Regions from separate parts of the Cedecea sp. B1(4) genome, predicted to be linked through region 1. Evidence: predicted binding sites of a transcription regulator. Region 1 holds the regulator's gene; each other region holds the start of a gene.
The links. Region 1 encodes CRP, which controls carbon source genes, mostly activating them, when cyclic AMP is high. Its sites were predicted from a motif close to ATGTGANNNNNNTCACAT; they were not measured.
Positions count from the first base shown of each region.

Region 2: drpB (cell division protein DrpB) is a predicted target of CRP. The motif match lies at 3,124-3,141, and genes of this name have one in related genera.
Region 3: bhsA (multiple stress resistance protein BhsA) is a predicted target of CRP. The motif match lies at 1,816-1,833, and genes of this name have one in related genera.

Region 1 covers NZ_JCAHMZ010000007.1:13,101-18,552, forward strand. The annotation lists gene ACR6JA_RS15415 (hydrolase) at 1-785, shown strand, start outside; gene ACR6JA_RS15420 (YheU family protein) at 787-1,005, shown strand; gene ACR6JA_RS15425 (phosphoribulokinase) at 1,096-1,965, shown strand; gene ACR6JA_RS15430 (OsmC family protein) at 2,001-2,405, opposite strand; gene crp (cAMP-activated global transcriptional regulator CRP) at 2,718-3,350, shown strand; gene ACR6JA_RS15440 (YccS/YhfK family putative transporter) at 3,413-5,452, shown strand, end outside.
Region 2 covers NZ_JCAHMZ010000002.1:97,853-103,304, reverse strand. The annotation lists gene ACR6JA_RS03905 (glycoside hydrolase family 38 N-terminal domain-containing protein) at 1-532, opposite strand, end outside; gene ACR6JA_RS03900 (PTS fructose transporter subunit IIC) at 675-1,757, opposite strand; gene ACR6JA_RS03895 (PTS fructose transporter subunit IIB) at 1,750-2,064, opposite strand; gene drpB (cell division protein DrpB) at 2,784-3,056, opposite strand; gene mgtA (magnesium-translocating P-type ATPase) at 4,549-5,452, shown strand, end outside.
Region 3 covers NZ_JCAHMZ010000001.1:274,024-279,475, forward strand. The annotation lists gene ACR6JA_RS01310 (siderophore-interacting protein) at 1-856, shown strand, start outside; gene ACR6JA_RS01315 (TetR/AcrR family transcriptional regulator) at 1,023-1,658, opposite strand; gene bhsA (multiple stress resistance protein BhsA) at 1,906-2,163, shown strand; gene ldtC (L,D-transpeptidase LdtC) at 2,422-3,396, opposite strand; gene mfd (transcription-repair coupling factor) at 3,546-5,452, opposite strand, start outside.

The DNA.
Region 1 (5,452 bases):
TGTTTCACGGACTGGAAGGCAGCCTCCACAGCCCCTATGCTCACGGCATGATAGAAGCGGCGAAAAAACGCGGCTGGCTGGGCGTGGTGATGCATTTTCGCGGCTGCAGCGGCGTGCCGAACCGTAAAGAACGCATTTATCACTCCGGCGAAACCGAAGACGGCACTTACTTTCTCGAATGGTTAAATCAGCGCTACGGTGAAGTCCCCACCGCCGCAGTTGGTTTTTCGCTGGGTGGGAACATGCTCGCCTGCCTGATGGCAAAACAGGGCGCTGCCTGCACGCTGAAAGCAGGCGTGATTGTTTCCGCCCCGCTGATGCTTGAGCAGTGTTGCTACCACATGGAGCAGGGCTTCTCGCGCGTCTACCAGCATTACCTGCTGAATCTGCTGAAGAAAAATGCCGCCCGTAAGCTGAAGAGCTACCCTGGCTCGCTGCCTATCGACCTCCGCAAGCTGAAAAGCCTGCGCCGCATTCGCGAGTTCGATGACTTAATTACCTCGAAGATCCATGGCTTTGCCGACGCGCTGGACTACTATCGCCAGTGCAGCGCCATGCCGCTTTTGCCGGAAATTGCCGCTCCGACGCTGATTATCCACGCCAAAGACGACCCGTTTATGGATCACCACGTCATCCCGGATCGCGAAACGCTGCCGCCCAATATCCACTACCAGCTCACGACTTACGGCGGCCATGTTGGCTTTGTCGGCGGGACTCTGCTGCGCCCACAGATGTGGCTTGAGCAGCGCATTCCCGATTGGCTAACCCGCTTCCTGGACCACTGAAATGATCATTCCCTGGCAAGATCTCGACCCTGAAACGCTCGACAATTTGATTGAATCTTTTGTATTACGGGAAGGCACCGATTATGGTGAGCAGGAGCGCTCGTTGACGCAAAAAGTCGCCGACGTGAAGCGCCAGTTACAAAACGGCGAGGCCGTGCTGGTTTGGTCTGAACTCCATGAAACGGTGAACATTATGCCGCGCGGGCAGTTTCGCGGCTGACCGCTGACTGGCAGGGTGATCTATACTGGCTGAAAAGTATAACAAGCAGATACAGATCTCTTTTCCGATCCCTCACGGAGTTTTCACCCTATGTCAGCCAAACACCCGGTTATTGCGGTCACAGGTTCCAGCGGCGCCGGTACCACGACCACCAGCCTCGCTTTCCGCAAGATTTTCCAGCAGCTCAACCTGCGCGCCGCCGAAGTTGAAGGCGACAGTTTCCACCGCTATACCCGCCCGGAAATGGACATGGCCATCCGCAAGGCACGCGATGCTGGCCGCCATATTAGTTACTTTGGGCCAGACGCCAACGACTTCGGGTTACTGGAACGAACTTTTATCGAATACGGCCAGACCGGCAAAGGGCAAGCACGTAAATACCTGCATACCTACGATGAAGCGGTGCCGTGGAACCAAGTGCCGGGCACTTTTACGCCCTGGCAGCCGCTCCCGGAGCCCACTGACGTCCTGTTTTACGAAGGCCTGCACGGCGGTGTAGTCACCCCTCAACATAACGTCGCCGACTGCGTCGATTTACTGGTAGGCGTGGTGCCCATCGTTAACCTGGAATGGATTCAGAAACTGGTGCGCGATACCAGCGAACGCGGCCATTCACGGGAAGCGGTGATGGATTCCGTAGTGCGATCCATGGACGATTACATCAACTTCATTACGCCGCAGTTCTCACGTACCCATATCAACTTCCAGCGCGTTCCGACCGTAGACACCTCTAACCCGTTTGCCGCGCGAGCCATTCCGTCGCTGGACGAAAGCTTCGTGGTCATTCACTTCCGTGGGCTGGACGACATCGACTTCCCTTATCTGCTGGCGATGTTGCAGGGGTCGTTTATCTCCCACATCAATACATTGGTGGTACCGGGCGGGAAAATGGGGCTGGCGATGGAGCTGATCATGGCCCCGCTGGTGCAGCGGCTGGCGGAAGGCAGGAAAATTGCCTGATAGCGTGAGGGCGGCTTTACACCGCCCTTTTCTACTTACGCTTCAATAATTTCGTAGCTGTGGCTAATCTCGGCGGCTTTCTCCAGCATCAACGTCACCGAGCAATATTTCTCTGCGGTCAGCTCAACGGCGCGGGCAACCGCGCTTTCTTTCAGCTCTTTCCCGGTCACAACAAAATGCAGATGGATGCGGGTAAACAGACGCGGTGCTTCTTCACGACGTTCGGAAGTCAGTTTCACCTCACAATCCGTCACATCATGGCGGCCTTTTTGCAGAATCGACACCACGTCAATTGAGCTACAACCGCCCGCGGCCATCAGCAGCATTTCCATCGGGCTTGGCGCTTTATCCCCGGAGTTACCGTCCATCAGAACTTGGTGGCCAGAAGCGGATTCGCCGAGGAAGGTCATGCCTTCCACCCATTTAACACGTGCCTGCATTTTACCTACTCCCGTAATAAAAATTTCTTTCAGATTACGCGTCTACGTGAAAACTGGCAACGTAAGGCGATCCAGGTCATGCTGAAACGAGACAATACAAGACACTAACCAAAAGCTATGCTAAAACAATCCGGATGCTGCTGCGATACAGAGACGTTTATGCCGTAAGCAGAGGAAACGACTAATTACAGGCCGCAGGGTTAACCTGCCCGCCAGCTCCCAGGGCTTGGGAAAATTTCACGATTGCAACGCCAGACAAGAGGTTCCACGTCTTGTCTTTGGTAGCCAGTTTATAACAGAGGATAACCGCGCATGGTGCTTGGCAAACCGCAAACAGACCCGACTCTCGAATGGTTCTTGTCTCATTGCCACATTCATAAGTATCCGTCGAAGAGCACGCTGATTCACCAGGGTGAAAAGGCGGAGACGCTGTACTACATCGTCAAAGGCTCCGTAGCTGTTCTGATTAAAGATGAAGAAGGCAAGGAGATGATCCTTTCTTATCTGAATCAGGGTGATTTCATTGGTGAATTAGGTTTATTCGAAGAAGGTCAGGAGCGTAGCGCCTGGGTTCGTGCCAAAACAGCCTGTGAAGTAGCTGAAATTTCCTATAAAAAATTCCGTCAGCTGATTCAGGTCAACCCGGATATCCTGATGCGTCTTTCTTCCCAGATGGCGCGCCGCCTGCAGGTGACTTCTGAGAAAGTTGGCAACCTTGCCTTCCTCGACGTGACCGGCCGCATCGCTCAGACGCTGCTTAACCTGGCTAAACAGCCGGATGCCATGACCCACCCGGACGGGATGCAAATCAAAATCACCCGCCAGGAAATCGGTCAGATCGTGGGCTGCTCCCGCGAAACCGTTGGCCGTATTCTGAAAATGCTGGAAGATCAGAACCTCATTTCCGCCCACGGTAAAACGATTGTCGTTTACGGCACCCGTTAATTAGCCCTTATAAAGGCGTGTCGCTTCGGTAACACGCCTTTTTTGTCTCTACAATTCAGGCTATGTGGAAGAGATTAATTTACCACCCGGAAGTTAACTACGCGCTGCGGCAAACGCTGGTGCTGTGTCTTCCCGTGGCTGTCGGCCTGCTGCTTGGCAGCCTGCAAAACGGCCTGCTCTTCTCGTTAGTTCCCGCCTGCTGCAACATTGCCGGGCTGGACACACCACACAAACGCTTCTTCAAACGTTTGATTATAGGCGGCAGCCTGTTCGCCCTCAGCAGCCTTATCCTGCAGCTTCTGCTGCTCTATACCCACATCCCGCTGCCGGCAATATTGATCGTCATGGCTCTGCTGCTCGGCGTGACGGCGGAAATCAGTTCACTTCACGCTCGCCTGCTGCCCGCATCGCTGATCGCCGCTATTTTTACGCTCAGCATGGCCGGTAACATGCCTATATGGAAACCGATGGTGCTCTATATCTTCGGTACCATCTGGTACGGCGCTTTCAACTGGTTCTGGTTCCGGCTTTGGCGCGAACAGCCGCTCAGGGAGTCGCTCAGCCTGCTGTACCGCCAATTGGCAGATTACTGCGAAGCAAAATACAGCCTGCTGACCCAGCATACCGACCCGGAAAAAGCGCTGCCGCCGCTGCTGGCCCGCCAACAAAAAGCCGTCGATCTGATCACCACCTGCTATCAGCAGCTGCATATGCTATCGGCCAACCAGCAAAACGGCTACAAGCGTCTATTACGCGCTTTCCAGGTTGCGCTGGATCTGCAGGAACACATTTCGGTAAGCCTGCACCAGCCTGAAGAGGTGCAAAAACTGGTCGAGCAAAGCCATGCCGAGGCGGTGATCCGCTGGAATGCCCAAACCATCGCCGCGCGCCTGCGCGTGCTGGCAGACGATATTCTTTATCACCGCTATCCAACGCGCTTTACCATGGATAAGCAGATCGACGCCCTGGAAAAAATAGCTCGCCAGAACCCGGACAATCCAGTGGGGCAGTTCTGCCATTACCACTTCAGCCGCATTGCCCGGGTACTGAAAACCCAGCGGCCGCTGTACGTGAGGGATTTAATGGAGGACAGGGAACGCCGTTTACCGTTTTTCCCGGCCCTGAAAAGCTATCTCTCGTTCAAATCCTCCGCTTTGCGCAGCTCCGCGCGCTTAGGTGTGATGTTGACCATTGCCAGCCTGCTGGGCTCCTTCTTACACCTGCCAAAGCCGTATTGGATCCTAATGACGGTGATGTTCGTGACGCAAAACGGCTACGGTGCAACGCGGGTGCGCATTGTTCACAGGGCGGCAGGCACCATGGCAGGGCTGTGTATCGCGGGTATCACCCTGCACTTCCACGTCCCGGACAGCTACACCCTGCTGGCGATGTTAATGATTACGCTGGTGAGCTACCTGTTTATCCGCAAAAGCTACGGCTGGGCCACCATTGGCTTTACCGTCACGGCGGTATATACCCTGCAGCTCATTACCCTCAGCGCCGAGAGTTACATCATTCCCAGGCTCATAGACACTCTTCTTGGCTGCCTGATCGCCTTTGGCGGCATGATCTGGCTGTGGCCACAGTGGCAAACCGGCCTATTGCGTCAGAACGCCCACGACGCGCTGGAGGCAGATCAGGATGCTATTCGGCTGATATTGAGCAACGATCCAGAGCCCACGCCGCTGGCCTGGCAGCGTATGCGGGTCAACCAGGCGCACAATGCGCTGTTTAACTCGCTCAATCAGGCGATGCAGGAGCCAGGCTTTAACTCCCACTACCTGGCAGACATGAAACTTTGGGTGACGCACAGCCAGTTCATCGTCGAGCATATCAACGCCATGACCACGCTGGCGCGCGAACACAACATGCTGACGCCGGACCTGGCGCAGAAATATCTACAGTCTTGTGAGATTGGGTTACAGCGATGCCAGCAAAGGCTGGAGTATGACGGGCCTGGCGGGTCGAACGACGCGAATATCCTGGAATCGGACACGCTGCCCACGGGGCCGTTAAGCACCATGGAGCAGCATTTACAGCGGATTATTGGCCACCTGAACACCATGCATACCATCTCCTCGGTCGCCTGGCGCCAGCGGCCT
Region 2 (5,452 bases), on a different contig from region 1:
AGCCCCCGGGAAGCACGGCGGTGAGCACCTGCTGCCCGCCCTGCGCCTGCCAGCAAAATTCGCTGGTCGGCACATCATGCTCGCACCACCCGCGCCAGAGCACTGCGCTGTCAATGGCGAACTCGCTTAGAAACATCGGCAACTGCGCGCTTTGCCCGAAAGAGTCTGGCACATAGCCCACCGGCATATAGCCCCCCCAGGCTTTACAGTCCGCCAGCCCAAGCAGCAAATTGCGGGTTATCGACTCCGCGCCAACCACCAGGAAGTCACTTTGGGTGTACCACGGGCCAATCAGTACCCGCCCGCCGTCAATCAATTTTTGCAGACGAGCCTGGTGCTCTGGCGCCACCTGTAAAAAATCCTCCAGCATCACCGTTTGGCCATCCAGAATAAACGGCCCCAGCGCTTCGTCTTGTTCCAGCCGAGTGATTAAATCCAGCATAAAATAATAGAGCACGATTTTTGAATCGTTCTCGGTGAAATACCACTCTCTGTCCCAGTGCGTGTGCTGAATTAAATGCACAGTCTTCATAATGTCACCTTATTAGCGGCTGATGAGGCACATTTAAGGCGCAGTCATCCCCGGCATGAAATACCGTAAAAACGCAGCCCATACGGCCGGAAATAAATGAACCGGGCGGCTAGCGCCCTACTTTAAATTTAGGCACGGCAGCCTAAGGTTTATTTTCAACGACAGTTTCACCCCGAAACACTAATAACGATCCCACGGCAATAATCCCCGCACCGACAGCAATAGACAGCACATAAATGGGCCATTTATCTACCGCCAGCCAGCCGTAAAAGCCCGAAATCGGCGCATGGTTTACCGCACCCAGTCCGACGGCCAGCGCGGCCCCGGTGGCTGAGCCAACCACATTGATGACGATAATTTTGGGGTTTGCCAGCGCGAAAGGAATCGCCCCTTCAGATACGCCAATCAGGCCCATCAGCGTCGAAGCCTTGCCCGCCTCGCGCAGCGAAGCCGGGAAGCGCTTAGCCCAGATGAGCGTTGCAACCCCGAGGCCAATCGGCGGGACGATAATCGCCACCTGCGCGGCGGTGTTGGGGTCGTAAATTCCGGAAGCCAGCAGCGCCATGGCGGTGGTTACCGCCGCCTTGTTCACCGGGCCGCCCAGGTCAAAGCCCACCATCCCGCCCACGACGGCTGCCAGAATGATTTTGTTCGTCCCGGACATCGCCAGCAGCCAGGTTTCCATCCCGTGATTCAGCGCAGCCAGCGGGCCACCGATAATAAAAGCCATCACCATGCAGGTCAGCAGCGTGCCGCCTACGGGCAGGATAAAAATAGGGCCAGCAGAGGCCAGCGCAGCAGGCAGTTTGACCCAGGTTGCCAGCGCCCGCACGATGTATCCCGCAACAAAACCGGCGGCGAGCGCCCCAAGAAACCCGGTTCCGAGGCTGCTGGCCAGTAAGCCGCCCACCATCCCCGGCGCCAGCCCCGGCTTATTGGCGATGGCAAAGCTGATATACCCGGCGACCACCGGCAGCATCAGCGACAGCGCCAGGCCACCAAATCCATCGAATTTATGCAGCATCTGCACAATGATGCTCGCCGCCTGAGCATGGCTGGCATCCCAGATATTTTCGATGCCGTAGAGCGAAGCACCGATGCGCGCGATACCCATGATCACCGCCCCGGCAATGACAAACGGCAGCATCCATGACACCCCGGTCATAATGGCATTTTTGACCTCTTTGCCGGTCGACATCCCCGCCTCTGCCTTGAGTTTAGCCATTTGCTATCTCCGCCTCTATCGCCTCAAACACGGCCTCGCCAAACTTTATCGGGTCGGCCACGCTGCACTCCAGTTTCATCATGCCGTCAAAACGTTCTTTGCCGGTAATCGCCACATCCGTGGCGAGAATCACCGCATCGGCCCGGGCAAGATCGTCGGCGGTAATTTCGTTTTCGACACCCATGCTGCCCTGCGTTTCGACTTTCACTTCATGCCCACGCCGCTGACCCACCAGGGCCAGGGCCTCCGCAGCCATGTAAGTATGGGCGACGCCCGTAGGGCAAGCTGCAACACAAATGATATACATAACAACTCCTTATCTGGCTGAAGAAAGGCAATAAAAAAAGCACAATGGCTGAAAAGCGCATTGTGCTTTGGGGGCGAACATGGGCCAGCATCGCGGCGTCCCCGGCATCACCGCCGGCGTGAAGACACATCATCAGCTGATGCAGGCTGGAAATACGGCACATGAACGAAAGTTCATAGCGTTTGCGAACGGCCAGACGGCGCGGACGCACAACGGTATGTTCCCTTTTTAATGACGGAGAATGCGAATAGCGAAGCGAATGATATAAAACCTCAGCGCTACACCAGAGCCGGGACCAATTTACGGCACAAACGTTATCCAGCGAATCAGAATAAACGGCGTCGTCTTTTTCCAGTTCGCTCACGCTATTAAACCAGCAGCTATTATTCAACCAAACGCGCGCCCTGCTGCCGAACATCGGCAACATAGTGCGAACAAGCGTTATGATTCGAACAATATAAATGTGCATAGTTTTCCCCATAAATCTTCCCGCAGTGTAGACAGTTCGAAAAATAACAAACGTGACTTTACGCACAGTTATATAAATACGATAAACCCTCTTTTTAATGAGGAATAAATAGTATTGCATCGCAGAGAAAAATTAAATGATGCCGGTAAAGAGCATGAAATAAATAGGCTAGCTTCAGCGGGAGTTTTACAGCGGGAAGGTATCCAGCCTGAGCCACGCAAAAGCAGGTGGCTCATCGGGCAATCTGGTTTCAACGCAGCCGGTTTTCTCTGGCGCTAACAGGATAAGCACGCGGCCTTGTGTACCATGCTATCCAGCCCAGCACCGCCGCAACGGACCCGAGCACCAGCAACCCCATCAGCGCTCCGAGGAGTTTACCGCTAAAGGTGCCTAAATCGCCGCTGGTTACCCCGCTGACGACCCAAAAATAACGCACCATCGCCCAAACGATGTACAAACAAAAAGCATAGAACAGCCACAGCGCAATTTTACCGCCGGGGCTGCGAGTTGGTTTCGCATCCATAACGTTCGACCTAACTTTTCAACTGAAACAAAAACGGGTTGTCGACGGCAGTTCCCCCGCCGCCTGAATGTGATTTTTATCACACTCGCGCGCTAGATGAACCGCCAGAAGCGTTAAACTTTGTTTCAAATCAAAGCCTGTGGGGCAGAAATCGGCCTTGCCAGAGGAGTTTGATTTAGTTTAAGGAAAATATTAATGGTGACGATGTCTCTCGCCGGATGGGGTGTTTATGTTCTGTTTGTCTCGTAGTCCCACATATCCAGGCTTATGTGGGGTCGGCTAAGGTTCAGTTCACCTCAAGTACAGATTTATATGGAGCACCCGCACCGGTTCACGGCTCAGGCGGGGTTGAGCTGTCGGGAACAGCGAAAGAGAGCGATCGTCGGGAACGAATCGCGAACGACCCCGAATGTTTGGGTGATAGCCGGTGGGTTTACCGCTTCAGCGGCGATGAGCTCACCGGGCGCCGGGGGTTGTCAGGGGGCATGGCGTAATGCCCTCTGGCACGTTCACCGGTGCAGAGACTGCATAAAAAACAGGGCGGGAAGTGAACGGAATATTCGCCGTCCCTGCATAATGGTGACTAAGACAAAACTTTCGAATGAGAGATAAAAAATACCCTTTATTCCCTTCCCTCAATATTCCCTCACTGAAATATAAACGAACACATTTAATTTCCACTCGCGGGTTGACAATAGTACTGCCCATGGGTAGATTTCACGGGCCGAAGTTGCGGCCTTTCCTAACCTGACATAAGAGACTAATGGATACTGAATTTAGTAGCTGCCCGAACATGGCCTTAATGGCGGTTCGGGAAAGTAAACATGAAATCGATTGTGATCACTTCTTCGTTTTGGTGTGTCTCGCCGGAGCCTGATGCTCTCGTGTTGTCCCACCTCGACCAGGGTTTTCACGGTCCCGAGGTGTGTTATGAACTTCAAATCTACCCTTTTTCCTGGTGTCAAAACAGTGACATCAACGCTGCGTGTCCGGCCGCCCCGCGATCGGGTGCTGTCTGCACGCAAAAAACAGTCAAACTCAATTTTCTCCTCGAAAATCAGTGAGTTGAACCAACGCATCACTAACTGGCGTGTCAGTCCTGTCACCGGCCAGCTGGAGCGTCGTTGCAGCTTCTCTGATGGCGAAGACCCTCAAAGTCGACCCTTCGTAGCCTGATTCAGCCGTTACGCCGTAGGTTCGTCTGCGCGCTATGCCGCAGCCCGCTTCCGTGCGCCACGCTGAGTTACGTCACTGTTGGTACCTGTTTATTCGCTGATGCCTTCTGGCATATTTCTCAGCAGGCATAAACACGTCCCAAGAAAAGAAAATATAAATTTCTCACCTGTTTATTTTTAATAAATAAATAGCGAGAAACCCTGTGCGAAATTAATTTAAAACCGATCGCTCATGCGACATCGGGCTATTTTCGGCCGCCCTTAATCTGGCGTTTACCCTAAAGAGTCTGCTGCCGTCCGGCGACAGGAGCACCACCATGACTGTACAAACCAAGAACCGTAATAAAAAAAGCACGCTGTCTATGCGTGCCGCCCAGGAAGCCAAAAACGGCATCGCAGAAACCCTGGTCAACCTGAACACTACCCGGGAAGGGCTGCAGGAAGCCCACGCCAGCGCCCGGCTGGAGCGGGATGGCCTGAACGAAGTTGCCCATGACAAGCCGCCTCACGCGCTGGTTCAGCTACTGATGGCATTTAACAACCCGTTTATCTACGTGCTCGGTATTCTCGCCGGGATCAGCTTCTTTACCGATTACTGGCTGCCTACCAGCCACGGCGAAGACGGCGACCTGACGACGGTGATTATCATCGGCACCATGGTGGCGCTCAGCGGCCTGGTGCGTTTCTGGCAGGAACACCGCTCGGCGAAATCTGCCGAGGCGCTAAAAGCAATGGTTCGCACCACCGCCACGGTTGTGCGTCGTGAACACGCAGGGCAAAAAGGAACCCCGCGTGAAATCCCAATGCGCGAACTAGTTGTGGGCGACATCGTGCAGCTCTATGCAGGGGATATGATCCCGGCAGACGTGCGCCTGATTGAGTCCCGGGATCTATTCATCAGCCAGGCCGTGCTGACCGGTGAAGCGCTGCCGATTGAGAAATACGACACCCTGGGCGATGTGGCGCAAAAGTCCGCGCACGATAAGGCGATCGACAGCGAAAACCTGCTGGATATCCCGAACATCTGCTTTATGGGCACCAACGTGGTGAGCGGCACCGCACAGGCTGTGGTGGTCGCAACCGGGCCACGCACTTACTTTGGCTCACTGGCGAAAGCGATTGTCGGGAGCCGCGCGCAAACGGCCTTCGACCGCGGTGTGAACAGCGTCAGCTGGCTGCTGATCCGCTTTATGCTGGTGATGGTGCCGGTGGTGTTCCTGA
Region 3 (5,452 bases), on a different contig from region 1:
TCAACTGGCGCGGAAAACGGCCGTGTCGCCTTCGCTGCTGAGCCTGGTATTTAGCGGGCCTGATGTGGCGCAGATGAAATGTGATTCGCCGGATCAGCGTATTAAAATGCTGTTTCCGTCCGAAGACGGAACGCCGCCGTCGCTGCCTGCCGAAGGGCAGTGGTACCAGATTGCCCAGGGGATGCCAAAAGAGAAGCGCCCGGTGATCCGCACCTATACGCTGCGCCATGTCGATCCTGCCCGTCAGGAAGTGACGGTAGAATTTGTCAGCCACGGCACTGAAGGTCCGGCCTCCGCGTGGGCGATTAATTCTGTTCCCGGCGATGCTATCCAGATTGTGGCCCCGAACGCCGCCCACCCGGAAGACAGCGGCGGCTATGAATGGACGCCGCCTGCCGGGCTGCGAAATGCGCTGATTATCGCTGATGAGACGGCTTTACCCGCCGCACGAGGCATTCTGGAAATGCTGGCTCGCCAGGCTCAGCCGCCAAAAATACAGGCCTTTTTTGAGGTGCCGGACGAAGGGGACTGCGTGGACTTAAGCGCCTATGGCTTCGCCGAGATTAACTGGCTGCCGCGCAAAACCGTCTCTGCCACCCACGGCGAATGCCTGATTCAGGCGGTAAAAATGCAGGCGAGGGTGCCGGAAAGCGGCCATCACGAAGCTGTCCAGGAAGAGGCCGAAGGCGAACTGCTGTGGGATAAAGCCACCAGCGGCAGCAACGAGTTTTACGGCTGGGTAGCGGCGGAGTCGACGGTGGTTAAGCTGCTGCGCCGCCATTTGATTGGCGAACGTGGCGTTGAGCACGAAGCCATTAACTTTATGGCCTACTGGGCGAAAGGGCGAGTGCGTTAATATACTCGTCATACTTCAAGCTGCAGGTGCGTTGCCTGCACCTGCTCACCTCTGTCACATAGTTAGCTATGCTCCTGAGGATTCCCACTCTTGACGCCTTCCTGCAACTCGAATTGTTTAGAGAATTGTTTAGAGTATAGATAAGGCGGCCATTGGCCGCCCTGGATCAGATCTTCTTCAACTGCGGCATCAACATCACCGTGGTTTTCACAATCTGCATTAACTCTTCATAGCTGGCGTTCTCGCGGGCGCTGACCGACATCCCCTGAATGATGCAGCACAGGTATTTTGCCAAGCAGCGAATGTTACGTTCCGCCGGGATCTCGCCTTTTTGCTGGCGCATTTCAAGGAAACGCACCAGCGTTTGCTCCTGCACGGCATGGCGGGCTTTAATCGTTGCGGCGATGTCTTCCGACGACGCGGCCAGCACGGATGAGGTGCAAATGATAAAGCAACCAGCGGGCGTGCTCTTATCGGTAAAACATTGCGCGACCGCGGAAAGATAGTTCTCCAGCGCGGCTTCCATGGTCTGCTCTTCACAAAACAGGCAGGCCTCGTGCTTCGCCGCAAAGCGCGCGATATAGCGATCCAGCACCGCGCGGAACAGGCCTTCTTTGTTGATGAACTCCGCGTAGAGCGTTGGGGCCTTTGCCCCGGTGGCTTCTACCAGATGCGCCATGGATGTTGCTTCATAGCCATGCTGCCAGAAGAGTGTCATGGCCTTGTCGAGTGCTGCTTCCCTGTCAAACACTTTTGGACGGCCACGGCTTTTTTTGCTGCAACTTAAAGTCTCGGTTGCCATACCTGCCGTTTAACCTCTGTCTAATTAGTGAACACTTATTATAAAAATAATCGGCGGCGGTAGCCAGTGCCACGTTATGAAAAATAATTATTTCTTATCACAATGAAAAATAGCGCTTTTTTTAATTAATTAACGGTCGTTATTAAAATGTGTTGACGTGTGACGTGGATCACGATTATGATTTAGTTATCGATCGTTAACTAATTAAGTTTAACGACCTAACATTCACCTGCTTAGGACCTGAATCATGAAAACCTTAACTACTCTGTTCGCTGCCGCCGTGATTAGCTCAATCTCATTTGCAAGCTTTGCGGCTGTAGAAGTCTCCGCTACGCCTGCCGGCCAGCAAAAAGTCGGCACCATCAGCGCCGATGCGGGCAGCAACCTCTCTTCCCTGGAAGAACAGCTGGCCGCGAAGGCCGATGCAATGGGCGCTAAATCGTTCCGTATTACCTCCGTTAACGGTCCGAACACCCTGCACGGTACTGCCGTCATCTATAAATAAGCCAGACGTTAACCCTCAATACGTTTGACCTTATTCGTTATATGCCACTGCAAGCAAAAGGCCCTGTCTTTCGACAGGGCCTTCATGCTTAAACAAAGAAGGAAAAAGCGTGGTTTTTCCTTCTTTGTGGTTATCAGCCGAAAATCAATGAATTGATTTTCCTGGTTTTTAAGATGAAAGCACATGCAAGTATGTGTCTGTCATCAGGTTTAAGCCCTGTCGAAAGACAGGGCTTTTTTTTACGCCTGAAGATTTAACTCAGATTTCGTTGTTCGACTGGTCAGCGGCATGGGCACTGACGTTGACCGGCATCCCGGAACGGTGCTCCATGGCCTGTTCCATCACCTGCGCATCGGTTTTAGGTGCGTTGCGGAACTGCGTCATCTGCTCGTTCAGTACAATCGGCAGAACTTTCGGGTCATCATCAATCGCTTTGGACAGCGGCTGGTGAACTTCAACCAGGCGAGAGCCGTCTGGCTCAACGGACGCTTTGATTGGCGTGTTGATGATACGCACTGAAGTGCCGACCGGGACCGTGTTAAACAGCGCTTTGATATCGCCGTCGCGCAGGCGGATACAGCCGGAGCTGACGCGCATACCGATACCGAAGTCGGCGTTGGTGCCGTGTAGCAGGTAAACGCCGCCGAACGCTGCCAGGCGAATCGCGTGGTGCCCCATTGGGTTATCCGGCCCGGCAGGAACCACGGCCGGGAGCTTAATGCCCTGCGCCAGGTAACGCGCGCGAATATTGGCCGTTGGTGTCCAGGTCGGGTTGGCCCGTTTGTCGGAAATCTTGGTCACCATCGTCGGGGTCAACGTGTCTCCGCCCAGTTGGCCAATGCCAATCGGGTAAACGGTGACGCTGTTTTTCCCTGCCGGGAAATAATACAGACGCAGTTCGGCGAGGTTAATCACAATCCCCTCGCGTGGGACATCTGGCAGCAGCATCTGGCGCGGGATGGTCAGCACGCTCCCGGCGCGGGGCACATAAGGATCCACGCCCGGGTTGGCCTGCAGCAACGCCAGGAAACCGACGTTGTACTTTTTGGCAATGGCCTCCAGCGAGCCGCCGTCGTTTTCAACCTGATGGAACAGGTTTTTGCCGATCAGGCGGCTGTTAGCGGCGGGAAGCGGATAATCGTTAGCGCTGGCGGGCAGCGCCATGGCCGCGGCACCCAGTAAGGCTGCGGCGGTAAACCAGCGGCGGAAAGACAAAGTATGCGATGCAAACATAGCTTAAACCCTGCGATGTAATGGCTAATTTTTGAGGCAGATAAACGCCAATTATCGCTGAGCTGCGTGTCGGGAAGTCCTGGGGATTGCAAAGAGTGTGTAAATGTCACAGAAAATTGCGCCTTACCGGGCGGTAAGGCGCAGAGGCGTCAGGCCGCGGCGTTTTCCGCCAGGCTGCGCATAAAGTTACGCACCCATTCCATGCGTGTTTTTCTGTCCTCAAGCGCCTGGAAGAACTTCAGTCGGGTAGGGCCGTCAAGGCGGTAATGCTGCGGCTGCTTCTGCAGCAGGCCAATCAGCCACACAGGATCAACGTGGTTTTTCTCCGCGAACTCGATGGTGCCGCCTTTTTCATTGCCCTCAATCTTACGCACGCCCAGCTTCTGTGCCTGCTGGCGCAGCGCGGCGATATCCAGCAGATTACGTGCCGCATCCGGCAGCAGGCCAAATCGGTCGATAAGCTCGACTTTTAGCTCGTCCAGCTCGTGCTCGCCTTTGGCGCTGGCGATGCGTTTGTAGAACGACAGGCGCGTATTGACATCGGGAATAAAATCATCCGGCAGCAGGGCGGGCATTCGCAGCTCGACCTCTGTCTGGCTGTTGGTGAGATCTTCCAGCGAGGGCTCGCGGCCCTCTTTCAGCGCATCGACGGCGTTTTCCAGCAGCTCCATGTACAGCGAGAAGCCGATAGTTTCCATCTGCCCGCTCTGATCCTCCCCCAGCAGCTCGCCCGCGCCGCGAATTTCCAGGTCGTGGGTGGCTAACGCGAACCCGGCACCTAAATCTTCCAGCGAGGCGATCGCCTCCAGGCGTTTTTGCGCGTCTGTGGTCATTGCCTTCGGGTGCGGCGTCAGCAGCCAGGCATAGGCCTGGTGGTGAGAACGCCCGACGCGGCCACGCAGCTGGTGAAGCTGCGCCAGGCCAAAGTGGTCAGCCCGCTCGATGATGATGGTATTGGCGGTCGGAATATCGATCCCGGTTTCGATGATCGTGGTGCACACCAGCACGTTAAAACGCTGGTGGTGGAAGTCGTTCATCACCCGCTCCAGCTCGCGCTCGCGCATCTGGCCGTGGCCGATGGCAATACGCGCTTCTGGCACCAGTTCAGCCAGCTTATCGGCGGCTTTCTGAATGTTTTCGACGTCGTTGAAAAGGTAATACACCTGGCCACCGCGCAGCACTTCACGCAGGATGGCTTCCCGCACCACCAGATTGTCGTACTCGCGCACGAAGGTTTTCACCGCCAGGCGGCGTGCCGGAGGCGTGGCGATAATCGACAAGTCGCGCATGCCGCTCATTGCCATATTCAGGGTTCGTGGAATAGGCGTTGCGGTCAGCGTCAGAATATCCACGTCGGCGCGCATCGCTTTAATGCGCTCTTTGTGGCGCACGCCAAAGCGGTGCTCTTCATCGACAATCAACAGCCCAAGATCGCGCCATTTCACGTCGGCCTGCAGCAGCTTGTGGGTGCCGATCAGTATATCGATTTTCCCTTCGCTGGCCTGTTCCAGAATTTGGGTCTGTTCTTTGGCGCTGCGGAAGCGGGAAAGCATTTCAATGCGCACCGGCCAGTTGGCGAAGCGGTCGCGGAAGTTGTCGTAGTGCTGCTGAGCCAGCAGGGTCGTCGGCACTAGTACCGCCACCTGTTTGTTGTTCTCCACGGCCAGGAATGCGGCACGCATCGCAACTTCGGTTTTACCGAAGCCCACGTCGCCACACACCAGCCTGTCCATCGCCAGCGGGCGACACATGTCACTCAGCACGGCATTGATGGCCTGAGCCTGGTCCGGGGTCGTTTCGAACGGGAAGCTGTCACAGAACAGCTGGTACTGCTCGCGATCGTGCTTAAAGGCAAAGCCTTCTTTGGCGGCGCGCATCGCATAGATATCCAGCAGTTCAGCGGCGACATCGCGCACTTTCTCCGCTGCTTTTTGCCGGGCGCGGGACCAGGCATCGCTGCCCAGCTTGTGCAGCGGCGCATTTTCGTCGGCACCGCCCGCGTAGCGGCTGATCAGGTGCAGGGACGAAACCGGGACGTAAAGTTTGGCGTCGCCCG